Regions from separate parts of the Paenibacillus sp. MT86 genome, predicted to be linked through region 2. Evidence: riboswitches for the same ligand, from Rfam matches in the RefSeq annotation. Region 2 holds a riboswitch; each other region holds the start of a gene.
What was found. A riboswitch is a leader RNA that binds a small molecule or an ion and turns the genes downstream of it on or off. The one in region 2 is predicted to bind cyclic di-AMP.

Region 1: another riboswitch for cyclic di-AMP. It lies ahead of AC3RCL_RS00140 (resuscitation-promoting factor); the one in region 2 lies ahead of AC3RCL_RS29960 (APC family permease).
Region 3: another riboswitch for cyclic di-AMP. It lies ahead of AC3RCL_RS11405 (C40 family peptidase); the one in region 2 lies ahead of AC3RCL_RS29960 (APC family permease).
Region 4: another riboswitch for cyclic di-AMP. It lies ahead of AC3RCL_RS02185 (hypothetical protein); the one in region 2 lies ahead of AC3RCL_RS29960 (APC family permease).

Annotation. Positions count from the first base shown of each region.
Region 1 covers NZ_CM179499.1:26,628-32,200, forward strand. Annotated here, with positions in the region: gene AC3RCL_RS00125 (AbrB/MazE/SpoVT family DNA-binding domain-containing protein) at 127-381, opposite strand; gene AC3RCL_RS00130 (HD domain-containing protein) at 705-1,994, shown strand; gene AC3RCL_RS00135 (TatD family hydrolase) at 2,091-2,855, shown strand; cyclic di-AMP (ydaO/yuaA leader) riboswitch at 3,061-3,275, shown strand; gene AC3RCL_RS00140 (resuscitation-promoting factor) at 3,545-4,732, shown strand; gene rnmV (ribonuclease M5) at 4,919-5,464, shown strand; gene rsmA (16S rRNA (adenine(1518)-N(6)/adenine(1519)-N(6))-dimethyltransferase RsmA) at 5,468-5,573, shown strand, end outside.
Region 2 covers NZ_CM179499.1:6,564,828-6,570,400, reverse strand. Annotated here, with positions in the region: gene AC3RCL_RS29970 (MFS transporter) at 1-139, shown strand, start outside; gene AC3RCL_RS29965 (formate/nitrite transporter family protein) at 601-1,461, shown strand; gene AC3RCL_RS29960 (APC family permease) at 1,602-3,428, opposite strand; cyclic di-AMP (ydaO/yuaA leader) riboswitch at 3,595-3,790, opposite strand; gene AC3RCL_RS29955 (molybdopterin-containing oxidoreductase family protein) at 4,276-5,573, shown strand, end outside.
Region 3 covers NZ_CM179499.1:2,584,488-2,590,060, forward strand. Annotated here, with positions in the region: gene AC3RCL_RS11385 (leucyl aminopeptidase family protein) at 1-62, shown strand, start outside; gene AC3RCL_RS11390 (copper homeostasis protein CutC) at 93-779, shown strand; gene AC3RCL_RS11395 (ROK family protein) at 815-1,768, shown strand; gene AC3RCL_RS11400 (hypothetical protein) at 2,073-2,600, opposite strand; cyclic di-AMP (ydaO/yuaA leader) riboswitch at 2,863-2,996, shown strand; gene AC3RCL_RS11405 (C40 family peptidase) at 3,000-3,476, shown strand; gene AC3RCL_RS11410 (stalk domain-containing protein) at 3,597-4,871, opposite strand; gene AC3RCL_RS11415 (2Fe-2S iron-sulfur cluster-binding protein) at 5,097-5,486, shown strand.
Region 4 covers NZ_CM179499.1:507,137-512,709, forward strand. Annotated here, with positions in the region: gene pruA (L-glutamate gamma-semialdehyde dehydrogenase) at 1-506, opposite strand, end outside; gene AC3RCL_RS02175 (proline dehydrogenase family protein) at 705-1,625, shown strand; gene AC3RCL_RS02180 (hypothetical protein) at 1,775-2,242, opposite strand; cyclic di-AMP (ydaO/yuaA leader) riboswitch at 2,379-2,551, opposite strand; cyclic di-AMP (ydaO/yuaA leader) riboswitch at 3,091-3,259, shown strand; gene AC3RCL_RS02185 (hypothetical protein) at 3,389-3,799, shown strand; gene AC3RCL_RS02190 (potassium-transporting ATPase subunit F) at 3,959-4,027, shown strand; gene kdpA (potassium-transporting ATPase subunit KdpA) at 4,058-5,573, shown strand, end outside.

The sequences.
Region 1 (5,573 bases), 480 kb from region 2:
GTATAATTCTTTAATCCCAAAAAAAGACCCTCCTGCGGCCGGGTTCATAGCCGAGGAAGGCACCAAGGAGATATGAAAAAGGTTAGAATTAACAAAATGTAATAATGCTATTATATACTAAAAATCTTAATTTGTCACAGGTGTAGGGATTTCCGAGATACATTCATGGCAAACAATTTTACCTTTGAAGTAAGTGACGTTCTCAGCGTTACCACAGAAGATGCACGCAGGCTCATATTTCTTAAGCATGATGCGTTCGCCGTCTACATAAATCTCCAATGCATCTTTCTCACCAATTCCGAGCGTGCGGCGCAACTCAATCGGAATGACGACCCGTCCAAGCTCATCGACTTTCCTTACAATTCCTGTTGATTTCATCATAACTTATAAATGCCCCTCTCGCCATAATTTAAAAAAGTCATAATTCGACATAGTTCTAGTTTTTATGTTATTTATAGTACCAACGATTCCCAAAACAGTCAACCTATATTTTTGAAAAATCGGAACCTGTTTACGAAAGTATAGTGAACAAAAGCCTTATATAGCAACGGAATTACCATAATCGAACCAATTTTTGCGGCGATTTTGGATTTGTCGATTTGGAAAGCGTGATTTTACGTTATTCGACACGGTTCGACACTAGATGTCAAAAGAAGTGTTTATCGGCTAAAACTAAAGAGTTAACGAGAAGGAGTTGAGATGAAATGCATTCACCCATTTCGGAAGAAAAAGTGTTTAAGGACCCCGTCCACAACTATATTCATGTACAGGACGACATCATTTGGCGGTTAATCGATACCCCGGAATTCCAGCGGCTTCGCCGGGTCAGGCAGTTGGGCACTTCTTTCCTGACCTTTCATGGAGCTGAGCACAGCCGATTCTCCCATTCTCTTGGAGTCTATGAAATTACGAGAAGAATCATCTCTCAATTCGAACGGAGAGGGTATTCCGATTGGCCTGCCGAGGAACGGCAAGTTGCGCTCTGCGCGGCGCTGCTGCATGATGTGGGGCATGGACCTTTTTCGCATTCCATAGAAGAAGCTTTTCATATGAACCACGAGGATTGGACATGCCGGATCCTGCTCGGAGATACTTGCGTCAATCAGGTACTTCAGGAGCTCGGTGCCGATTTTCCCGAGAAGGTCGCCTCCGTTATTAACAAAACCTACGATAAGCCGATTGTGATGAATCTGGTCACTAGTCCGCTGGATGCAGACCGGATGGATTATTTGCTAAGGGATGCTTACTATACGGGAGTCAATTATGGAACGATTGATATCGACCGAATCTTGCGGATGCTGCGGCCGTACCGGGATCGGGTCGTCGTGAAGGAATCGGGCATGCACGCGGTGGAGGATTATCTCATGTCGCGGTATCAGATGTACTGGCAGGTGTATTTTCATCCCGTCACCCGAAGCTCCGAAATCATCCTGCGCCAAATCTTTCGCCGGGCCAAGGAACTGCATGACCGTGGATATGCTTTCCGGTTCATGATCGAACCGCTGCCTGCGCTGTTTTCGGGGAATATCGGCGTGCATCAATATCTGCGCCTTGATGAAGCCCTGATTCAAACGGCCTTTCTGCAATGGACGGAGGAGGAAGACCCGCTTCTTAGCGAATTATGCGGCCGTTTCATGCACCGAAAGCTCTACAAATATGTAGAAATCGACAACATCGATCTGGAAACCATCGACGGGATCCGCCAAGCGTTCCGCGCCGTGGGGCTGCAACCGGAATATGACCTGGAGATTGATTTTCCAACGGATCTTCCTTATGATAAGGTTCATTCCGATATGCCGCTTAACGAGAAACAGATTCTCCTTCTGGACCGGCATGACGAGCTGAGGGAAATCTCGGAGGTATCCGATATCGTACGCTCGATCAGCGGCATTCATAAAGGGCGGTACCATCTTTATTATCCGGAGGAGAAGGTGGGCCCGCTCCTGGGTCAAATGCCGGAGACGATAGCCGACGTTTTCAAACAACAGCATTAAATCAGGCAAAACAGGACAACCGTTAATCCCCTTGCATTCAACCAACTAATGGAAAATAGACGACATAGAAACGACAGGAAGGAGAGTGTGGATAGTATGCTGTTCGACACGCACACTCATATGGACGCTCCCCAATTCGACGAAGACCGGGAAGCTGCAATTCAGCGGGCGCTTGAAGCCGGCGTTACGCGGATGATCAATATCGGATTTAACCGGGAGACGATCCCGACCACGATGAAGCTGGCTGAGACTTATGATTTTATATATGCAGCGGTAGGCTGGCATCCTGTAGATGCGATCACCATGGAGGATCAGGACCTGGATTGGATCGCCTCTTTATGCAGTCACGATAAAGTGGTGGCAATCGGGGAGATCGGCTTGGACTATCATTGGGATACGTCCCCCAAGGAAGTACAGCACCGCGTGCTTCGGCGCCAGATCGGGCTTGCCCGGGAATTGAACATGCCCATTGTCATTCATAACCGGGATGCGCATGAAGATATCGTTAACATTTTGCGTGAGGAAAAAGCCTCCGAGGTCGGCGGTGTCATGCATTCCTTCTCCGGAAGCTGGGAAACGGCCAAAATGTGCCTGGATATGGGATTCCATATCTCGTTTGGGGGGCCGATTACGTTCAAGAATGCGAAGCAGCCCAAAGAGGTTTTGGCAAAGGTTCCGCTTGATCGATTATTGATCGAAACGGACGCGCCTTACCTGACACCTCATCCCTTCCGCGGGAAACGAAATGAGACCGCATATGTAAAATTGGTGGCGGAGGCGGCGGCCGAAATTAGAGGGTTGTCCTATGAGGAATTGGCCCAAATTACCACCAAAAATGCGCTGGAACGATTTGGTATTTAACGAAAACAAGAGCAAAAGCCATGAAAAAGGGAGCATTTTCGATTAATTAAAGTTTTTTAATCAGAAAAGGCGTTGATATTACAATATTTTAACCTTTTACTTGAGAAAATGTGGTTGAATGTCGCTTTACAACCTGCATACAAACAGGATATCATCTTTTCAGTGATAAGAAGCTGCGATGTGCAGATCGCAGCCGAATATTTCATGAACCGTCTCGCTTAATCTCCGAAATTCTGGAGAACGGGGGAACCGATACTGCGGTGCATACTGGTCTGGATGCACGAAGCTGTATTTGATTTCTTTTTCGGGTCTTTGGGGTGAATTTGAAGGATCTCGCCATGAGCGGGCATCCGGATATAGGGCGTCTCTCTTACGTCCGAACCCGACAGCTAACTCCGTAAGCGAAATAAGAGGGGAAATCTCGTGCATACCATTTCCATGATTTCATTCATCAGGAAGCCACGTTAGAGCCTCTAGTACTCTTTCAATGGCTTCTTTTATTTTTGAATAATGGAGACGGGTCCATCATACTCTTGGTAAACAGGAGGTGATGGCAGATGGACGGAAGACGGGAATTGACGCAGGGTGTAGATAGATAGCAGGGCGCCCTGTGAGAAAAATTGCTATAGTCACGTCAAATGCATTCATGCGTTTACCTAGACGGCGGGACTATGAAGGAGGATGGAATAGTGGGCATTTTTCAACCTGAAGAAACCCATGAATCACAATCATCCAGCATGTCTTACGCATTGAGATGGAAGCATGACAATTTGCGTCAACTGATGTTGCTCGGCGCCATGGGTGCCGTTACGGTATCACTTCTCATATCGTTGGTTGTACATGACCAGGCAGGCAAGGAAGTTCAGCTTGTCGTCGACGGCCGGGTCACTACGGTGGAAACACGTGGATCGTTGCTGCAGGAATTGCTGGATGAGCAAGCGATCACGTTGAGTCCCCAAGATCAAATTTCGATGCCCCTGAACGGCTCAATCCGGGACGGAGACCGAATTATTATTGACAGAGCTATTCCAGTCAACGTTACGGTAGGCAGCAAAACCAAAACCATATTTACATCCCAGGATACAGTTGATCATGTACTCAAAGAGGCTGGCGTTACGATCCAGGGTGAAGATATAGTACAACCGTCGCAAGACACGAAGCTGACCAGCAATATGAATATCAATGTCGTTCGCGTCACGAAGCAAAAAGTTAAGGAAACGGAAGATCGCGAATTCCGCGTGATCAAGACGGCCGATCCATCGCTTGAAAAGGGCGATAACCGCGTCATTCAGCGGGGCGAGTCTGGTCTTATGGTGAACCATTACGAGAAGGTCTACCACAATGGCAAGCTGGTTTCCAAGACTAAGGTCTCCCAACAAATCGAACGCAGAACGAAGGATAAAATCATTGCCGTAGGCACGAAAAAAGTGGAGAAGCCTGTTATCGTCCAGGCGGCAGCCACCGATGTAAAAGCTACACCGGCTAAATTGTCCGGCACGAAAAAAGTAACGACCGCCAAGGCTGTTGAGAACAACGTGGTTTCCCGCGCAGGCGTTGATTTTAAATACAAGAAGGTATTGAACAACGTGTCGATGACCGCGTATTCCGCCGAACAGCAAGGAATCGGTACGCGTACCGCATCCGGCACACGCGTTACGGAAGGTCGCACCATCGCCGTTGATCCTAATATCATCCCGATCGGATGGTGGGTTTACATCGAAGGCATCGGCTTCCGCCGTGCTGAAGATACGGGCGGCGCCATCAAAGGCAACAAAATCGATGTCTATTACGATTCGTTGAAATCGGCCATGAATTTCGGCCGGAAGAGCGGCCGCACCGTTTACGTGATCGGTCCGGTTAAACCTGAATTGAACTAGACGCATGAATTCCAATTTACTTTGCCATTCTAATGCTATACTATTTAGCTTATAATATATGATGATCAAGAAGAGGGAATATTTCCTCTTCTTTTGTTTTGTTAAGACCGGAGTAATCAAGGCTAAACGGGTTGAGCCTTAACGTTGTACAGGCCTGCTCTGCTTGGGAAGGAAGAGAACGAACGCATGATTAAAGAAGTGATTGTCGTGGAAGGCAGGGACGATACCGTTGCCATTAAACGGGCCGTAGAAGCCGACACGATCGAAACCGGCGGTTCAGCGATCAACAAACAAATCCTGAAGCGCATAGCGCTTGCCCAGGAGCGCAGAGGCGTTATCATATTGACGGATCCTGACCATGCGGGTGAACGAATCCGCAAAATCGTGGATCAGGGCGTACCCGGCTGCAAGCACGCCTTCATTCCGGAAGCGGATGCTACCCGGAAAGGGGATATCGGCGTGGAGAATGCCTCGCCAGAGGCGATACGGCGCGCGCTGGAGCGGGTTCACACGTCTTTTGAGGGTGCAGAGAGCCTGATCAGTTTGGAGGATATGCTGGAGGCAGGATTATCGGCTCACCCGGAGGCTGCGGCAAGACGGATGGCGATGGGTAATCTGCTGGGCATCGGATACTGCAACAGCAAGCAGTTCCATAAACGATTGGCCATGTTTCAAATATCGCGGGAAGAATTTCTGGCAGCACTTGCACAGCTGGAAGAAGGGGGCGTTTAGCTAATGAGTCGGATCGAGGATATATCAACACCAAGACGGACGAAGGAGATCATCTCGCGCCATGGATTCTCCTTCAAGAAGAGTCTGGGCCAGAACTTTCTCATCGATC
Region 2 (5,573 bases):
CTCCATTGTCGTGGTGTATTTTACGGCAGGCGCGCTCTTCCTGCTGTCGTCATTCATCAGCATGAAGCTGCCGATCGCCAAGGTGCCGGTGCAGGAAACAGAGGCGCCTGTCAGGGTAGAGACTGCGGCCAAAGCCTAGCGGGTGAGTAAAAATCTATACATTTAAGCCGAATCTGGCAGAATGGTATCCAACACGAACGGGCTTCGTACTGGTAAAGACAATCCAAAAGAGCGGTGCCGGGGAGAAACCCGGGCACCGCTTTTTCGGCATATGCGATTCCTCGAAGGAAGCGAAAGGAGTCACCCCGCTAAAGCTGATCCGAAGCTCCACCCATGGACAGGGTGCTGTGCCTATATCCATATATCGCTTAAATGGCCACACCGAATCCGATCCATGTTATTCGCTGCAGCGTGGTCAGCAGATCAAGGCATACGGAACATCACATCTGCATCTGTCCGTCCCTGACGGACACGATCGTGATATAATTCACGTTCTTGCCAAAGAAGCTGCGTTACAATGTTGGTAACGATAACACGAATATCATGAGCTGCATTCGGATAGGTAGACAAAGCGGATGCGGAAGAAATGAGGGAGTGACCATGGCTTACCATAAACCTGAGCGCATTGCGGAGATTACCGTGGAGAACGGGGTGAAAAAAGCGCATAACTCCGCCATAAACGTGATGATATTAGGATTCCTTGCGGGGGCATTTATTGCGCTCGGCTTTTTGCTTGACATACGCGTGATTGCCGGAGCGTCTCCGGAATGGGGAGGGATTGCCGGTTTTATAGGCGCGGCGGTATTCCCCGTCGGCCTGATTCTTGTCCTGCTTGCAGGCGGGGAGCTGCTGACGGGCAACATGATGGCCGTGTCCTTGGCCAGATTCAAGAGGAGAATTTCCACGAAGGAGATGATGCGGAATTTAGCGCTTGTCACGGTCAGCAATATGTTGGGAGCGTTATTCGTCGCTTACTTCTTCGGCCATGTGACCGGTCTGACAGGCAGCGGCGTTTACCTGGAGAAACTGGTGGATATGGCCGGGCATAAGCTGGACGACAGCTTCCTGCAAGCCTTCCTGTCGGGCATCGGGTGCAACTGGCTCGTAGCCCTCGCCGTATGGCTGTCCTACGGATCGGATCAGATGAGCGGCAAAATTCTCGGGATCTGGTTTCCGACCATGGCGTTTGTCGCCATCGGGTTTCAGCACGTGGTGGCCAACATGTTTCTCATCCCGGCCGCGATTTTTGAAGGCTATTACAGCTGGGGCGAGTATCTGATGAACTTCATTCCGGTATGGCTGGGCAATTTCGTTGGCGGCGCGTTATTTGTGGGAGCGACATACGGAACCGTTTATTTAAAGCAGGAGAAACAGGCCGCAGCCGCTCCGCGCGGCGAGCAGACGCCTGTGCCATCGGCCGGCGCTCCTCAACAGGTTCATTCGGCGCAGAATGTTTCCTAATGCCGGAAGCCTGGCGAGCGTCTGGCTTAAAGAAAAAGCTGCGTTCAACCGTCCTTGATGAAAGGCAGCGGTTGATCGCAGCTTTTTGTCGTGATGGGCGAGGCTGTTCCCAGTAATGAATCAAGCAGGGAACAAGCCCGCTATTTTTTTAAATGGTAGGGAACCGTCGTGATGATCACGTCTCTCCGATACAGGAGATGTGCCCGGATGAGCAGGCTGGATTGATTGTGCAGGAAATTATGCCAGCCCTTCTTGGGGATGAACTGCGGAATGACGACGGTAACCTGATAGTCGGATTCGCTAGCCTTGCGCTGCACGGTATCGATGAATTTCGTCAGCGGCTGAATGATGCTCCGATAAGGCGAGTGCAGCGTCACCAGCCGGATGTCCGGCTGCCACTTTTTCCATTTTTCCTGGAAGGCGACTTCCTCCTCCCGCTCGAACGGCACGTACACCGCGATGATTTGGCCCGCTCCCAGCGATTTGGCGTAATTCAGCGAGTTCTCCACCACATGCGTGATTCCTGCCACAGGCAGGATGATGACATTCCCCTCAATCGGCTTAACCGGCTCGCAGGTCGTAATCCGGAGCTGGTCCGCTACCGCCTCGTAATGCTTGCGGATCCGGGTGAAAATCCAGATGATCAGCGGCAGGAATATCAGCACGGTCCACACCTGGGCGAATTTCGTAAAGAAGAAGATCATGGTCACGATAAAGCTGATGCATGCGCCGGTGGTGTTAATGATCAGCTTGACGATCCAGCCTTCGGGCTTTTCGCGAATCCATTTCACCATCATCCCCGTCTGGGAGAGGGTAAACGGGATAAACACGCCGACGGCATAGAGCGGAATCAGATGCTCGGTTTTGCCTTCAAAAGCCAGCAGCAGCAGAATGGAGAAAAATCCAAGAATAATGATTCCGTTCGAGTATCCCAGACGGTCGCCGCGGACGGTGAACATTCTAGGAATGAACTTATCCTTCGCCAGATTGACGGCAAGCAGGGGAAAAGCGGAATACCCCGTGTTGGCGGCGAGGATCAGAATTAAGGCCGTTGTCCCTTGTATGAAGTAATAAAGCGCATTTCGCCCGAAGGTATGCTCGGCAATTTGGGAAACGACCGTGACTTGTTCGCTGGGACTGACCCCATAGTAATAAGCCAGGAAAACGATACCCGAAAATAACAGGGCCAGCAGCGACCCCATCGCCACCAGAGTTTTGGCCGCGTTATTCGGGGCCGGGTCTTTGAAATTCGGAATGGCATTGGAAATCGCCTCCACGCCGGTCAGGGCGGAGCTGCCCGAGGCAAATGCGCGCAGGAGCAGAAACAAGCTCAGCCCGGCTACGGGCGTGCCGATCGGCGTATGAAGCTCCGGAGACGCATGGCCTGTGGCAATGTTGAATATCCCTACCCCGATCAGGATGAATAACGCAAGCACGAACAGGTAAACCGGATAAGCCAGTATGGAGGCCGACTCCGTAACCCCTCTTAAATTCAATACGGTCAAGCTTAGAACGAACACGATGGAGATCGGCAGATTATAGGCATGCAATACCGGAAAAGCCGACGTGATCGCATCCGTCCCGGCCGACACGCTGACCGCAACCGTCAGGATATAGTCCACGAGCAAGGAACCGCCGGCCACCAGCCCCGGGTACATGCCCAAATTCCGTTTGGACACGACATATGCGCCGCCGCCGTGCGGATAGGAGAAAATAATTTGTCTGTACGACAGGATAAGTGCCAGCAACAAGACCAGGACGCCGACGGCAATCGGTATGGAATACCAATAGGCAGCTGCCCCGACGGTCATCAACACAATGAGGATTTGTTCCGGGCCATAGGCCACGGACGATAGTGCATCGGATGACAGGATGGCCAGCGCCTTGGTTTTATTCAGCTTTTGTTCGCCTAATTCCGTCGATTTAAGCGGTCTTCCGATGAGGAAGCGCTTGATTGAGGATAACATGGTTGTTTTTCACCGCCGCTTAAGATTAAGTTCATGGTAGAAGCTCCCTGAACGGACTTCTATCGGTGTTTTTTATATGCTGGACCTAGGAACGGTCACCCTTCCTATGCTGATTTTTGGCAAACAAAAAACACAGGTTAGAACCCTGTGTTTGATCACAAGTTCACAACCCTCCCGATCAACGCTGACGAGGTTAGCTGTCGGATTCGGGCGGTGAGAGTCGCCCTACCTGATTCCATCGCGGCGTACGTACGCGATGGAATCAGGATTCACCCCTTAGTATGGTTGAAGGATCCTATAGGTATCCCTCCATACGGTTGGTTCCCCCGCTTTCCATCAAGGAAATTAAGCGAATGTCATGTGAATATGAAGAATGTTTTCGAAGCTGAATAGTATATTACGCCTGCTCCAATCGTTTGTAAAACATCCTCCAACGATCATTCGAACAGAATTATTTATAAAAAATGACAGATAAGCGCTTACATAAAGACGTGGCTTTGACAGGCTTTTTATTTTGCATGTTTTCTGCGAAAATCACGAGTTTCTATAATATAGAAGGTTAGTCGCGGGGAACATCGGTCACTGGGAGGATGCCATATAAACAAATTCGCCATGCCGGTCTCGGGGGAGGAGACACTGGCATGGCGAATTTTTTTGGGAGTGGTCCATGATTCGGCAAGGAAGAGAAAGGGTCTGGGTTCCTCTTCTTTGCTCTTGATAGGAATATACCCGGGGGGAAGAAAAGTGAATCACCTGATTAGAAAAAAATGTATGACTTTACTGGAACCCCGATTTTCTTTTAAGATAAAGGGATATGATGCAGCCGAGCAAAAGGGGGAAGCACGAAATGACTCAAGCGATGATTCATCAGGAAAACGGCGTATTTCCGGCGGTATGTCCGTTGGATTGTCCCGATACATGCGGCCTGCTGCTGCATAAAGAGAACGGAAAAATCGTCAAGGTGACCGGTAATCCGGAGCATCCGATTACGCAGGGAGCCATCTGCAATAAAGTCCGTAATATGGCACACCGGGTGTACCATCCGGAACGCGTGCTCTATCCGCTGCGAAGAGTAGGTCCCAAGGGAGAGGGCGCCTTCGAGCGGATCAGCTGGGACGAAGCCATTCAGGAGATAGCCGGACGCTATAAGGGCTTGATCGAGGAATACGGCTCCGAGAGCATCCTGCCCTACAGCTTCTACGGCAATATGGGGATATTGAGCGTCGACGGCATGGACCGCAGGTTCTTCAACAGGCTGGGTGCCAGCCGCCTGAAGCAGTCGATCTGCAATTCCGCGGGCAATGAGGGCTGGAAATCCGTGATGGGGTTTAATGGGGGAACCGTTCCGGAGGACACCGTACGAGCCGACGTCATCCTCGTCTGGGGCGGAAACATCGTCAGCACCAATATGCACCAGATGGTGATTGCAGAGAAAGCGCGCAAAGCCGGTGCCAAGGTCGTTGTGATCGATGTCCACAAGAACCAGACGGGGCAATGGGCGGACTGGTTCATTCCGCTGTATCCAGGCACGGATGCGGCGCTGGCCGTCGGCCTCATGCACATCATGTTCCGTGACGGCATGGTAAATGAGGAATTCCTCCGCAAGTATACGATTGGTCATGAAGCCTTGCGCGAGCACGTCAAAGAATACACGCCGGAGCACGTTTCTTCCATTACCGGCATCTCGATCGAGGATATCGAGAAATTGGCCGACCTCTACGGCCGGGCCGATACCTCCTACATCCATATCGGCAACGGTCTTCAGCATCACGACAACGGCGGCTTGACGGTGCGCAGCATTGCCGCGCTTCCCGCTTTGACCGGACAATGGCTGAAGCGGGGCGGAGGGGCCGCCAAGTCGAACGGCGGTTACAACAGCATGGATAGCGACGCGCTTGAGCGTCCCGATCTCCGGCCGAATCCCGAAGCGCGCACCATTAACATGAACCGGATCGGCGAAGCGCTTGCCATGACCGAACAGCCGATTAAGTCGCTCTTCGTTTATTGCAGCAATCCGCTGGTTGTGGCTCCCGATACCGAGCGGGTCAGGGAAGGGTTTGCACGGGAAGATCTGTTTACGGTTGTGCATGACCTGTTTATGACGGATACGGCCAAGTATGCCGATATCGTGCTCCCGGCAACCTC
Region 3 (5,573 bases), 3.0 Mb from region 2:
CTACCGGCTATGGAGCCAGGCTGCTGGCGGACTATGTGGAGAAGCAGTTTCGCCCTGCATAAGCGAACCAACGACAGTAAGGAGTGAAGAACATGCTGCTTGAAATTATCGCAACATGCGTGGACGATGCCATCACAGCCGAGAAGAATGGCGCGGACCGTCTGGAATTGATCACGGCGATCACCGAAGGCGGGCTCACGCCGGGCATCGGTCTCGTGGAAGAGGTCGTGAAAGCCGTTCGGATTCCGGTCCATGTGATGGTAAGGCCCCATAGCAGATCCTTTGTGTATAACGCGCTGGATATAGCAACCATGGTTGCGGAGGTTAAGGCGATCCGCAAGGCGGGTGCGGCTGGCGTGGTCCTTGGCATGCTGACTCCGGAAGGAAAGATCGACGAGGCCGCCTTGGCCCAAATGCTGGAATGGACGGGCGATATGCAGGTGACATTCCACCGGGCTTTTGATGAATTGGAGGATCAATTCGAAGGGCTGCGTACATTGCAGAAATATCCGGCCGTCACCCGCGTCTTGACGTCGGGAGGACCGCAGCCGGCACCGCAAGCGATCCCGAGGATTCGCGAGCTTGTGGAACAAGCCGCAGGCACCGGGCTTAAGATTTTGGCCGGGAATGGCCTGAAGTGGGAAATCATACGCGATTTCATCGACCAGACCGGCGTGAGCGAGGTTCATTTCGGCTCAGCTGTCCGGTATGGCCGATCAGGGCTGAAGCCCATTGATCCGGTTGAACTGCGATCCTTGGCTGACAGCTTACATCAATAGAAGTAGCAAACCTATCGGAAACAGGTGAACAAAAATTGCAAACCGAATTGAATAAACAGCAAGAATTTGTGGTTGGCGTTGACCTTGGGGGTACGAAGATCGCGGCAGCGCTCTTTGATTCCGAAGGACAGCTGCTGAACCGGGAGCAAATGGAGACAGCCGGAGCGCGTACGGCCGAGGAAGTGGTCGCGAGAATTACGAACATGATTCGCAGCGTGTCGGGCGGCCACCCGCTTCGAGGCGTAGGCATGGCTTCGCCGGGAACGGTTAACAGCCGGGAGGGCATTGTCATTCACGGCACGAATTTGCCGGAATGGACCAACGTCCCTCTCAAAGCCTGGATGGAACGAGATCTGAATACGGAAGTACAAGTGCTGAATGATGCCAATGCAGCCGCATGGGGCGAATATGTAAGAGGTGCCGGCCGAGGGTCGACGAACATGGTTTACGTGACGCTCAGCACAGGCATCGGTTCAGGCATCGTGCTGGATGGCAAGCTGTTTCTGGGCAGCAATTCCTTTGCAGGGGAACTTGGGCATCATATCATTGATCCCAGCGGTCCGCAGTGCAATTGCGGCAGCCATGGCTGCTGGGAGGTGTTTGCTTCAGGAACGGCCATCGGCCTGGCAGCATCCCAGCGGATGCTTACCCAGACCAGCGTTATTTCTGAACTGGCCGCAGCCGATGGAGGCGTGAACGCCAGGCATGTATTCGAGGCTAAACGTCTTCATGACCCCGTCGCAGTGGAGGTCATCGATCGTGCCGTCTATTACATGGCACTTGGACTGGTTAACGTCATTCACAGCTTCAACCCCGATCGCATCGTGGTTGGCGGGGGTGTGAGCAGAGCAGGCGAGCTTCTTTTCCCGCAGCTTCGGGAAATGACGGATAAGCTGGTCATGCCGTCCTATCTAGGAACCTACGAGATCGTTCCTGCGGGACTGCGGGACGATGTTGGCCTGGTGGGAGCCGCAGCCTTGTTCCAATAATATATTCGTAAGAAAAGGCAACAAAAGCCGCCCTCAAGGGCGGCTTTCTGATTATTCATGAAGAGAGCGGGAAACGGAGCGATCATATTTGCGTAAGCGAAGTCCGTAACTTGTGACAGGTGATAGGCGTAAACCGTAAGCCGTCATCCGTTTTCACTGGAGTCGAGTTTTTGGTTTCCTATTAGGTTTGTTTGTATCCGACAAACAATAAGCGGTTGCCCGCACTTTCCCGCCCGCCGACGGAAGCCGCCGGCTCCAAACCCGCACGCGAGGCGGCCTGCAGGCTTGGAGCCGGCGGCTTCCGCTATTCCATGTATTTTGATGCGTCGAACGTAATCATGCTCGTATGGTTGGCATGCTCGATCAGTGAGGAGAGCCTGGTCACTTCGCGTTCCTTCTTGCGCGCCTGCGCCTGATAAGCTTCCGGATCGTATAAGGCCACGTTAAACAGCGTTACGGCGCCATCTCCGCTTCCCCGGCCGCTCTGGCGCTCCAGCTTCTTGCGGGAGCCGAGATGGGCAAGCTGTCCGATATCGCTGCGCATTTGTTTGGCGAGCTCGATCGCCTCCATGATGGTCATGTCGGAGCCGTTCCAACTAATGGTCTGCGTCGTGTTGGAGATTGCCATCAGCAGATCCAGCTTTCTGTAATCCGCTGCGGCGGCTTCGATCTCTTCCGTAATGGCATCCACGCTGCGAGCAGGATACTCCGCCGTTTCCCCTTTTTCAATGATCGTGCTGCTGTTGTTCAAGCGTTCCGTCATCAATTGATTCATGAGACGGTTGATTGCTGCCCGGACTGCCAAAGCTTCAGCCATCGTGATTTGACTCATAAGCGAAGGATCACCTCTTTGATTTCTTGTCTGAATATGTAAACGTTCCGAACTGCAAAAAAGTTGCATGCCCGTTAACAAAACGTCGCCGGAGGTTCGATGGAGTGTTACATAATTGTCATGAGTATACGAGATGGCATAATGAAAAAACATGAAAATTTTCAGCCTATACGACATTGATTAACATATAGTGATAGATTTCTAGGATATTATTGACAGCATCCTTGCTTGTATACTATATTAAGAGAAGGTTACAAAATGTTAATGAATTTTGCCGAATTTCGTTTGTGAAAACGGGGGAACCGTCTTGGGTGAATTATTCTTGTACCATAGAGAGTATAGGGAACCTTCAACCGAACCCTTAGCTAACTCCGTAGGCATCGAAGGAGAGAACATATTTTGAAGAAATTTGTCATCACATTGCTTGGATCTGCAATTATTTTTTCTTCAGGTGCCGTATCAGCTTATGCTGATCAACAACCGAATTTTCAGCATCAAGTGAAGCAATTGGTAGGAACGCCTTATAAATGGGGCGGAACAACGACAAGCGGATTTGATTGCTCCGGATTTATTCTGTATATGTTTAGAAATTTCGACATGGATCTTCCGCGCACATCCCAGAGTCAGGCTAAAGCCGGGGTTCATGTGGATCGCGAGGACCTGAGAGTCGGAGATTTGGTATTCTTCAATACAAGCGGAAGCGGCATTTCCCATGCGGGCGTTTACATTGGAGATGGACAATTTGCGCATGCTTCCAGCAGCAAGGGCGTAAGAATCAGCAAGCTTAGCGACTCCTATTACGAACCGCGTTATGTAACGGCGCGCCGTGTACTGAGTCAAGAGAACTATGCTAAACTGGTAGGAAGCGCGAGCTAATTGGAATACGCAGTTTAGAGTTCGATACATAACCGGAAAGCCTGACAAGAGATGATCTTGTCAGGCTTTCTTTTTTTATGGAAGATTATAATTTGGGATTCTGCGAAAGGATTCACTAGATTATTCTTTTACGACAGAGGCATTCACGGCGGCTTCCATGCCATTATTATAGGAACGGAACAAGCCCAGACGCCAGAAAGCGGCACCTTTCAGATCATAGCGCTTGGCCAAGCCGAGCTTATCGTCGACGGATGTGGCGGTTTCGCTGCTTAAGCTGATGCCGAGCAGGAGCTTCTGCTTAGGAACGCCTGCCTGAAGTGCCTGCTGAATGGCTTGGTCCACCAGACTGTTGGGTTCAGGAACCTGGGCTTTGGTGCCAACCGGATTGTACTGATACGCCATGACGATGAGATCATCGGCAAGGGAGGCCAGCGTCTTGTAATCATAGCCTTTATAGGCGCTGTTCAATGGCGGAACCGCTAAGGACAGAGCAATGTCGCTCGGCAATGCCGCTTTCAATTGCTTGACGTAATCATTAAGCAGCTTCTGCTGCTTCGCGGCATCCAGTTTAAAACCGAGCCCTTCGAAATCAAGCACCACGCCGCCGAATCCGTTATCCGCCACCGCGGTCGTGATGCCCTCAATGGACTTTTGGCGAAGGCTGCTGTCGCTGAGGACTTTGGTTAATTCGCCGTTTCCGTCCAAAGCGTAAACCATAAGGTACGGTTTAATCTCCCGATCCGCTGCATCCGCAACAATCGATTGCGGAGTCACGTCGCCGGCCGCCGCAGGCAGACGATACTCGTCGCCTTGAAGCGTAAACTGACCTTCCCGATCAATGCGGCTCCAGCCGAAGGCGACTGAATTCATGGATGCTACGAGATCCCGCTCTTGGAAAGATTGCAAAGCGTAAAAGGCTCTTAGATGCATTTCGCGCTGCGGCGACACGAGGGAGACCGTGCGAGTCGCCTGATTCCAGCCGACATTAACGCCGAATTGGCTGCTGAACGAGCTCAGCGGAATCAGAACGCGGCCTTCCCGCTGGACAGGGGGAGCGGCCAGCTTCACTTTTTTACCGTTGACGGTTGCGCTCGTGCTTCCGACTTGAAGCAGCACTTCCGTCGTTTGACCTTTCACCTCGCCAATGGCCTTCACCGTTTGCGTCTTGCTGTTCCACGTGATTTGAATGCCCAGCGCTTCACCGACCGTCCGGAACGGCACGTACGTGACCCCTTTGTCTATCCTGGGAGCTGCGTCGAATGTAAGCGCAACGTCATCCAGCTTTACCGAAATGGCAGGCGCAGCCTGTATCTGGCCGCTATGGGGAGCGGTTCCGAGCAGAGATAAGGCAAGAACGGCAGCGACGGCTGTTTTTCCTAATGGTTTATGCAGCATGCTATTGTTTTCCCTCCAACCCAATAAAATAATAGAATGATTCTCATAGAATATGGAATTTGCTTTTAGCATACGCTAGTATAGCAAAATTTTCATAGAGTTCCAATTGCATGATGTCATAGAATCGATAAGAGTAGGGATGTTGATTTTTTAAACTTTCCAGTATAATAATTGAAGGAATTCATACATAACCTGATGATTGTACATGCATAGGGGGATAAAGGCGTGTTTAAATTCTGGAAAAACAAAAAGGGCGGGAACAGCGGAGAGAAATCGTCGCTCCCGGCAGCGGAAGAGAGAATGGAAGCCGTGCCGGACCGGATCATCGAGCTTACGGGCCGCGAGGTTCAGCGCAGCGTGGCCCCTGTTCTGGGCATGACGGTGCTTGACTTGGCCGAGCGGAATGAGGTGGATTGGAACTCTTTTTGCAAAAGAGGGACATGTGCGCGCTGCCGCTGCATGGTGGTGGAGGGAATCGAGTATCTGTCCGAACCCAATCTGTCCGAAGAACGGCGCCTGGATCCGGAAGAAATCGAAGAGGGGTACCGTCTCGGATGCCAGAGCAGGATCGAAACGGTCGGCCCCGTCAAAATCAAGCATGCTCCATACTTTTGACGATATAGAAGGACATATGACAGTAATATATATAAAGCAGGCAGCCGTACCATTGCGGCTGCCTGCTTTATTGAAAGGAAAACAAAC
Region 4 (5,573 bases), 960 kb from region 2:
TAATCGAGATGATTCTCTTCCTCCTCGTGGACCGTCAGCGGCTGGGGTGCGCTCAGGCGCTGCATCTCGCGTGCATAGAACTCCATAAAATCGATCGCTTCGGCAGTATCCGCGTCCGCTTCGGCACGCGTCTTGCCGGCTTCGAGGGTCATCAGCGCGGAGAACTCGAGCTTGCGCCGCCGCATGATCGCCGCGGCCTTGAACAGGTAGCGTGCCCGCTCGTTCGCCTCGGTGTGCTTCCACGTCTCAAAAGTACGCGCCGCCGTTTGAATGGCTTGCTCGGCAAGCTCGGTATCCGCTTGGGACACGACGCCGATGACTTGGCGTTTGCGCGACGGATTGACCGACTTTGCGGTACGTTCCGTATGGATTTTGGCACCGCCGATAACCAAGGGGTACGATTGGCCAAGCTCGGCTTCGACCCCGGATAACGCCACATCGTATAACTTGTTGTTCCACTCGTTGTTGAAGTCCATAAACGGTTCGTTCCGAAAAGGTGCTCGCATGGGGAGGCCCCTCCTTAACATGATATGAATCGAAGCTTCAGGCCAATGGTCCAGCTGCGGATCGTCATGGTGGCATGGTTAGCATCTCCTGGTGAAAACCTCTATTTAAATATGTATGTCTTCCTGCATGCCGTCATGATTTTTGCATATGAGTTAGATAGAGTGCATTTTGGTTTACCTTGCAAAGGGGGCGCGCGCATGGACGGAACCGAGCTGTACCGTAAAGTGATCCTGACGGTGTCCGGCAATAAACTCGTGAAATGGCTGTCGATCAAGTACGGCCGGAAATTGGCTGGCCGATTCATTGCCGGCGATACCTTGGATGAGGCGCTGGACGAAATCGAGAGGCTAAACGCGAAGGGCATTCTCGTTACGCTGGATCATTTGGGGGAGGGCATTACGACGCTGGACGAAGCGGCCGGGTACCGAGAGGAATATTTGAAGCTGGTGGAAGGGATTGCGAAGCGCGAAGTGCAATCGAACGTATCCTTGAAACCGACGCAGATGGGCATGGCCCTGGACCCCGAGAAGGCTTACGAAAACATCAGGTCGGTGGTAAGAAAGGCTAAAGAGCACCGCAACTTCGTTCGCCTGGACATGGAGGATTCGCCGTATACCCAGGCAACCATCGATATGACGCTCCGCCTTCATAAGGAGGGGCTGACCAATGTGGGGACCGTGATGCAGGCCTACTTGTTCCGTACGGAGGAGGACGTGAAGAACTTGTTAAGGGCCGGCGTTAATCTGCGGCTGGTGAAGGGGGCGTACAAAGAGCCGGGAACCATCGCCTTTCAGCAGAAGCGGGAGGTCATTGACAACTACAAGAAATTGGTCAAAATGCATTTCGACCAAGGAGCCTACGTCGCGATTGCCTCGCATGATGACAACATCATCGACTGGGTGAAGGTATTTGCCGAGCAGAGCCGCATAGACAAACAGGACTATGAATTTCAGATGCTGTACGGACTGCGGATGAACGATCAAGCAGCGCTTGCGCAGGACGGCTACCGTATCCGGTGTTATATGCCCTATGGAACGATGTGGTACCCGTATTTCACCCGGAGGCTGGCGGAGAAGCCGGCCAATCTGATGATGGTGCTCAAAAATATGTTCAAGTGAGCGGGATCCGATTGAAGAACCCCATCAAAATGCCTGATGAAATAAGTGGCGTTTTGACGGGGTTCTTCATGGTTTCAAAAAACATCAGGCTGCTTAGAAGTGCCCAATCCAAAGGAAACGGGGACATTAGCTCTCTGTAGCTGCTGTCCCTAGAAATGATAATACGACTCCGAGCAATCCATCAGGAAGGAGCGCTCGAGCGGCAGTCTGCCTAACCGCTCCCGGGTGACGTGCCGATGCAGGTTGATCTCCAGATCGGCGAGGGCCGATACAGCAAGTTGCATCCGTGCGGATCCCCACTGCTGCTGCTGCTTTCGGGCATAGCGAAGGGCCTCAGTCACGGACATGCCTCTCAGCCTTGAGAAGACGGATGCCCAGCGGACCAGGTCCGAAAATTCTCTCGTTCTTGGCAGGGCATATTCGACATATCCTGCCGCGTCTTTGCAGCTGACTTTGAACAAGCCGCAGTTCCAGCCATGATCGCTCCATGGGATAAAGCGTTCGGCCGAGCCCCGGTCGAAACGAAATATCTCCATATGGCCGATAGTCTCTTCACCTAATGCAGGCACTGCGGTTTCGATGACGGGTGTAAGCGCTGCCTCGATGAGTTTCGTCATGATTTGATCTACGCTCCTTTATAAGAATGTTATATGCACGGCAAATAGGCCTGGTGAGCAGAGAAACCCCGCTCTCCAGGCCTATTTATGGTTAGAGCCCCAATTCCGGCGGCCGCTATGCCAAAGCTTGGATGGTATTCTCTCTCAACAACGCGCCTACGAGGTTAGCTGACGGATTCGGACTGAGAGCACCCTACCGCTGGGCCCTTCGATCCTAGGCGCAGCGGATTCACCCCATTCACCAATCGAAGACTGGTGACTTTGGTTCCCCCGTCTCCCGGTCTGTCGGGAGCTCGGCGTATCACGTGTTTCGAATAGATGGATGAATCATACGCCGGAGGAAACGAAAAGTAAATGACCGTATGGGACGAATAGATTCCGAAATGTGATGAAAACGGTAAAAGAAAACGCGTACAATCAGCCGTGTCATCTATTATCGTGGCAAAATCTCGGTATCTCGTTGGATTGCGATAAATAAGAGAAAACAAGAGAAATACATAGTATAGAGCAGTATTCGGAAGATAAAGACGAAATACTGCTTGGTTCCTGTTCGACATAACGCCAGATGTGTTTTTGCTCACATTTACATCCTGCAGGGCCGGACGTATGATACGAACTATGAATTGACGGTCATCAACGACCAAGGCATACGGGCAGCCGTTTCATGAAGGTCTAAAGGCAGTGTGAGAGCTGCCCCTAAGCCTTTATGGATCGATGGCGAAGGCACCATGGGCCTTGCTGAGATTTGAAGGTAGAGGCGACTCTCACCGCGTGAACCTCCTGTTGCTGTGCTGTTATGCCCAGTCTGGATGACAAGTCAATGGCTAATAGAATAACATGCTACTCGTTTTTAATTTTCGCTGAGTCCTTGAATGGAAAAGGAACGGGGGAACCAGTCGGGAGATGAATCTGATCTCTCTGGGGTGAATCCTGTAGACAAGATAACGGTCTATGGGTAGGGCGACTCTCACGCCCGAATCCGTCAGCTAACCTCGTAAGCGTATCGAGAGAGGCAACGATTGTCGTGGACTTGGGCCACGGTGTATTTCACCGTGTCCTGTAAGAAGCCTGCGGGAAGAGTTCTTCTCTTTCCGCAGGCTTCTTTGTTGTTGCCTTCTCTTTCTGACCTTAGGAGGAGAAACGAAGATGGAGAAACCACAGGAATTCATCCTGGTATCCGCGCCGAACAAGGCAGGGGAGGAATTCGTCCGCCAGCTGATTCACAAACGTGTTCCGTTTGCGGCCATAGCCAACAACCGGGCTGAGCAGCAGAGGCTGCGAGAACTGGGCTGCAAACCCATCATTTTGATTGATACAAGAGACGAGCAGACCTGGATCATTCCCGAGTTTCCCGTCGGCAAGGTGTTTCTGTTCGAAAGCAGCTTGAATCTGTGCTGCCGCTATTTGCGGATCTGCCGGACATGGACCTCGGAGTCGATTTACGTGATCACCCATTCCGGCAATCCGCGCTTGATATACAAAGGGCTGGGTGCCGATGTGGTGCTTCATACGAATCATCATCAGGTGTCCTTTCTGATGGCATCCGTTATGAGCTAAGTGTTTGGACTGACGTCACAAGAGCGTAGGGGAGGTTACATTCATGCAGGATTTAGTTATGGTGCTCATTTTGGGAGGAACCTACGGACTGCTCATGCTGTTTATGTCCTGGTGCGGGCGCGTGGTTTCGGAACCGGAGGCTGATCAGCCGTGATGATCATGTTGATATTCACGATTTTTATTTTTCTCTATTTGATTTATGCGCTGATTCACCCTGAAAAATTCTAGGGAAACGGCTGAAGGAGGAAGGCATTCGTCATGGGCATTTTACAAATTGCCATCGTTATACTCGTTCTGGTGCTGCTGGTCAAGCCGCTGGGAACTTATCTATATCAGGTGTTTCGTTATGAAAGCAATGGTACGGACAGATGGTTCTCCTGGGCGGAGAAACCGATCTTTGCTCTGATCGGCTTGAAAGAACGCAAGGGGATGACATGGAAAGGATATGCCGTCAGCTTTGTGTTAACGAATATCGTGCTGGTTGCGGCGGGCTACTTGATTCTGCGGCTGCAGAAGGTGCTGCCGCTGAACCCGAACGGCATCGGCCATATGGAACCGACCTTGTCGTTCAATACGATGATCAGCTTCATGACCAATACGAATCTTCAGCATTACAGCGGGGAGTCGGGATTGTCTTATCTGGCCCAGATGGCCGTCATTACGATGATGATGTTTACGTCCGCGGCGACCGGGCTGTGCGTGGCGATTGCTTTTATCCGGGCGGTGACCAGCAAGGGCACGACCGTCGGCAACTTTTTTGAGGACTTCGTTAAGGCGCATACCCGGGTATTCATTCCGGCTGCTTTCATCATTGCGATGGTGCTGGTGGCGCTGCAGGTGCCGCAGACCCTGAAGCCTACGCTCAGCGTCACGACGCTGGAAGGAAGCGAGCAGCAAATAGCGGTGGGTCCGGTGGCCGCGCTCGAATCGATCAAGCATCTGGGCACCAATGGGGGCGGTTTTATGGGGGCCAACTCGGCGCATCCGTTCGAGAACCCGTCCCCGCTGACCAATGTGATCGAGATTCTGTCCATGTGGAGTCTCGGGGCGGCGCTTCCTTACACATTTGGTTTGTTCGCGAAGAGCCGTAAGCAGGGCTGGATCATATTCTCGGTAATGATGACCTTGTTTATCGGCTTCCTGTCCTTGAACTATGCCGCGGAAACCAACGGCAACCCGGCATTAAACCAGCTGGGCATCGACGCCTCGCAAGGCAGCATGGAGGGCAAGGAGGTCCGGTTCGGGATCGCCCAATCCTCCCTGTTTACGACGGTGACAACTGCGGCCACGACCGGGTCGGTCAACAACATGCATGATACGCTCACGCCGCTCGGCGGGATTTCGCCGTTGTCCCTGATGATGCTGAATTCCGTTTTTGGCGGAAAAGGCGTCGGGCTGATGAACATGCTCATGTACGCGATCCTGGCGATGTTCCTGGCCGGTCTTATGGTTGGCCGTACCCCCGAATTTCTCGGCAGAAAAATCGAGGCCCGGGAGATGAAGCTGATCGCGATTGTCATTCTGGTACACCCATTGATCATCCTTGCTCCGACGGCGCTCGCGCTCATGACGGATGCGGGACAGGCGGGCATTGCCCATTCGGGCTTTCACGGCATCTCGCAGGTGCTTTACGAATACACGTCATCCGCTGCCAATAACGGCTCCGGGTTTGAGGGCCTTGCGGATAACACGCCGTTCTGGAACATCAGCACCGGACTGGTCATGCTGATCGGGCGCTATATTTCGATGATTGCCCTGCTGGCGGTGGGCGGCT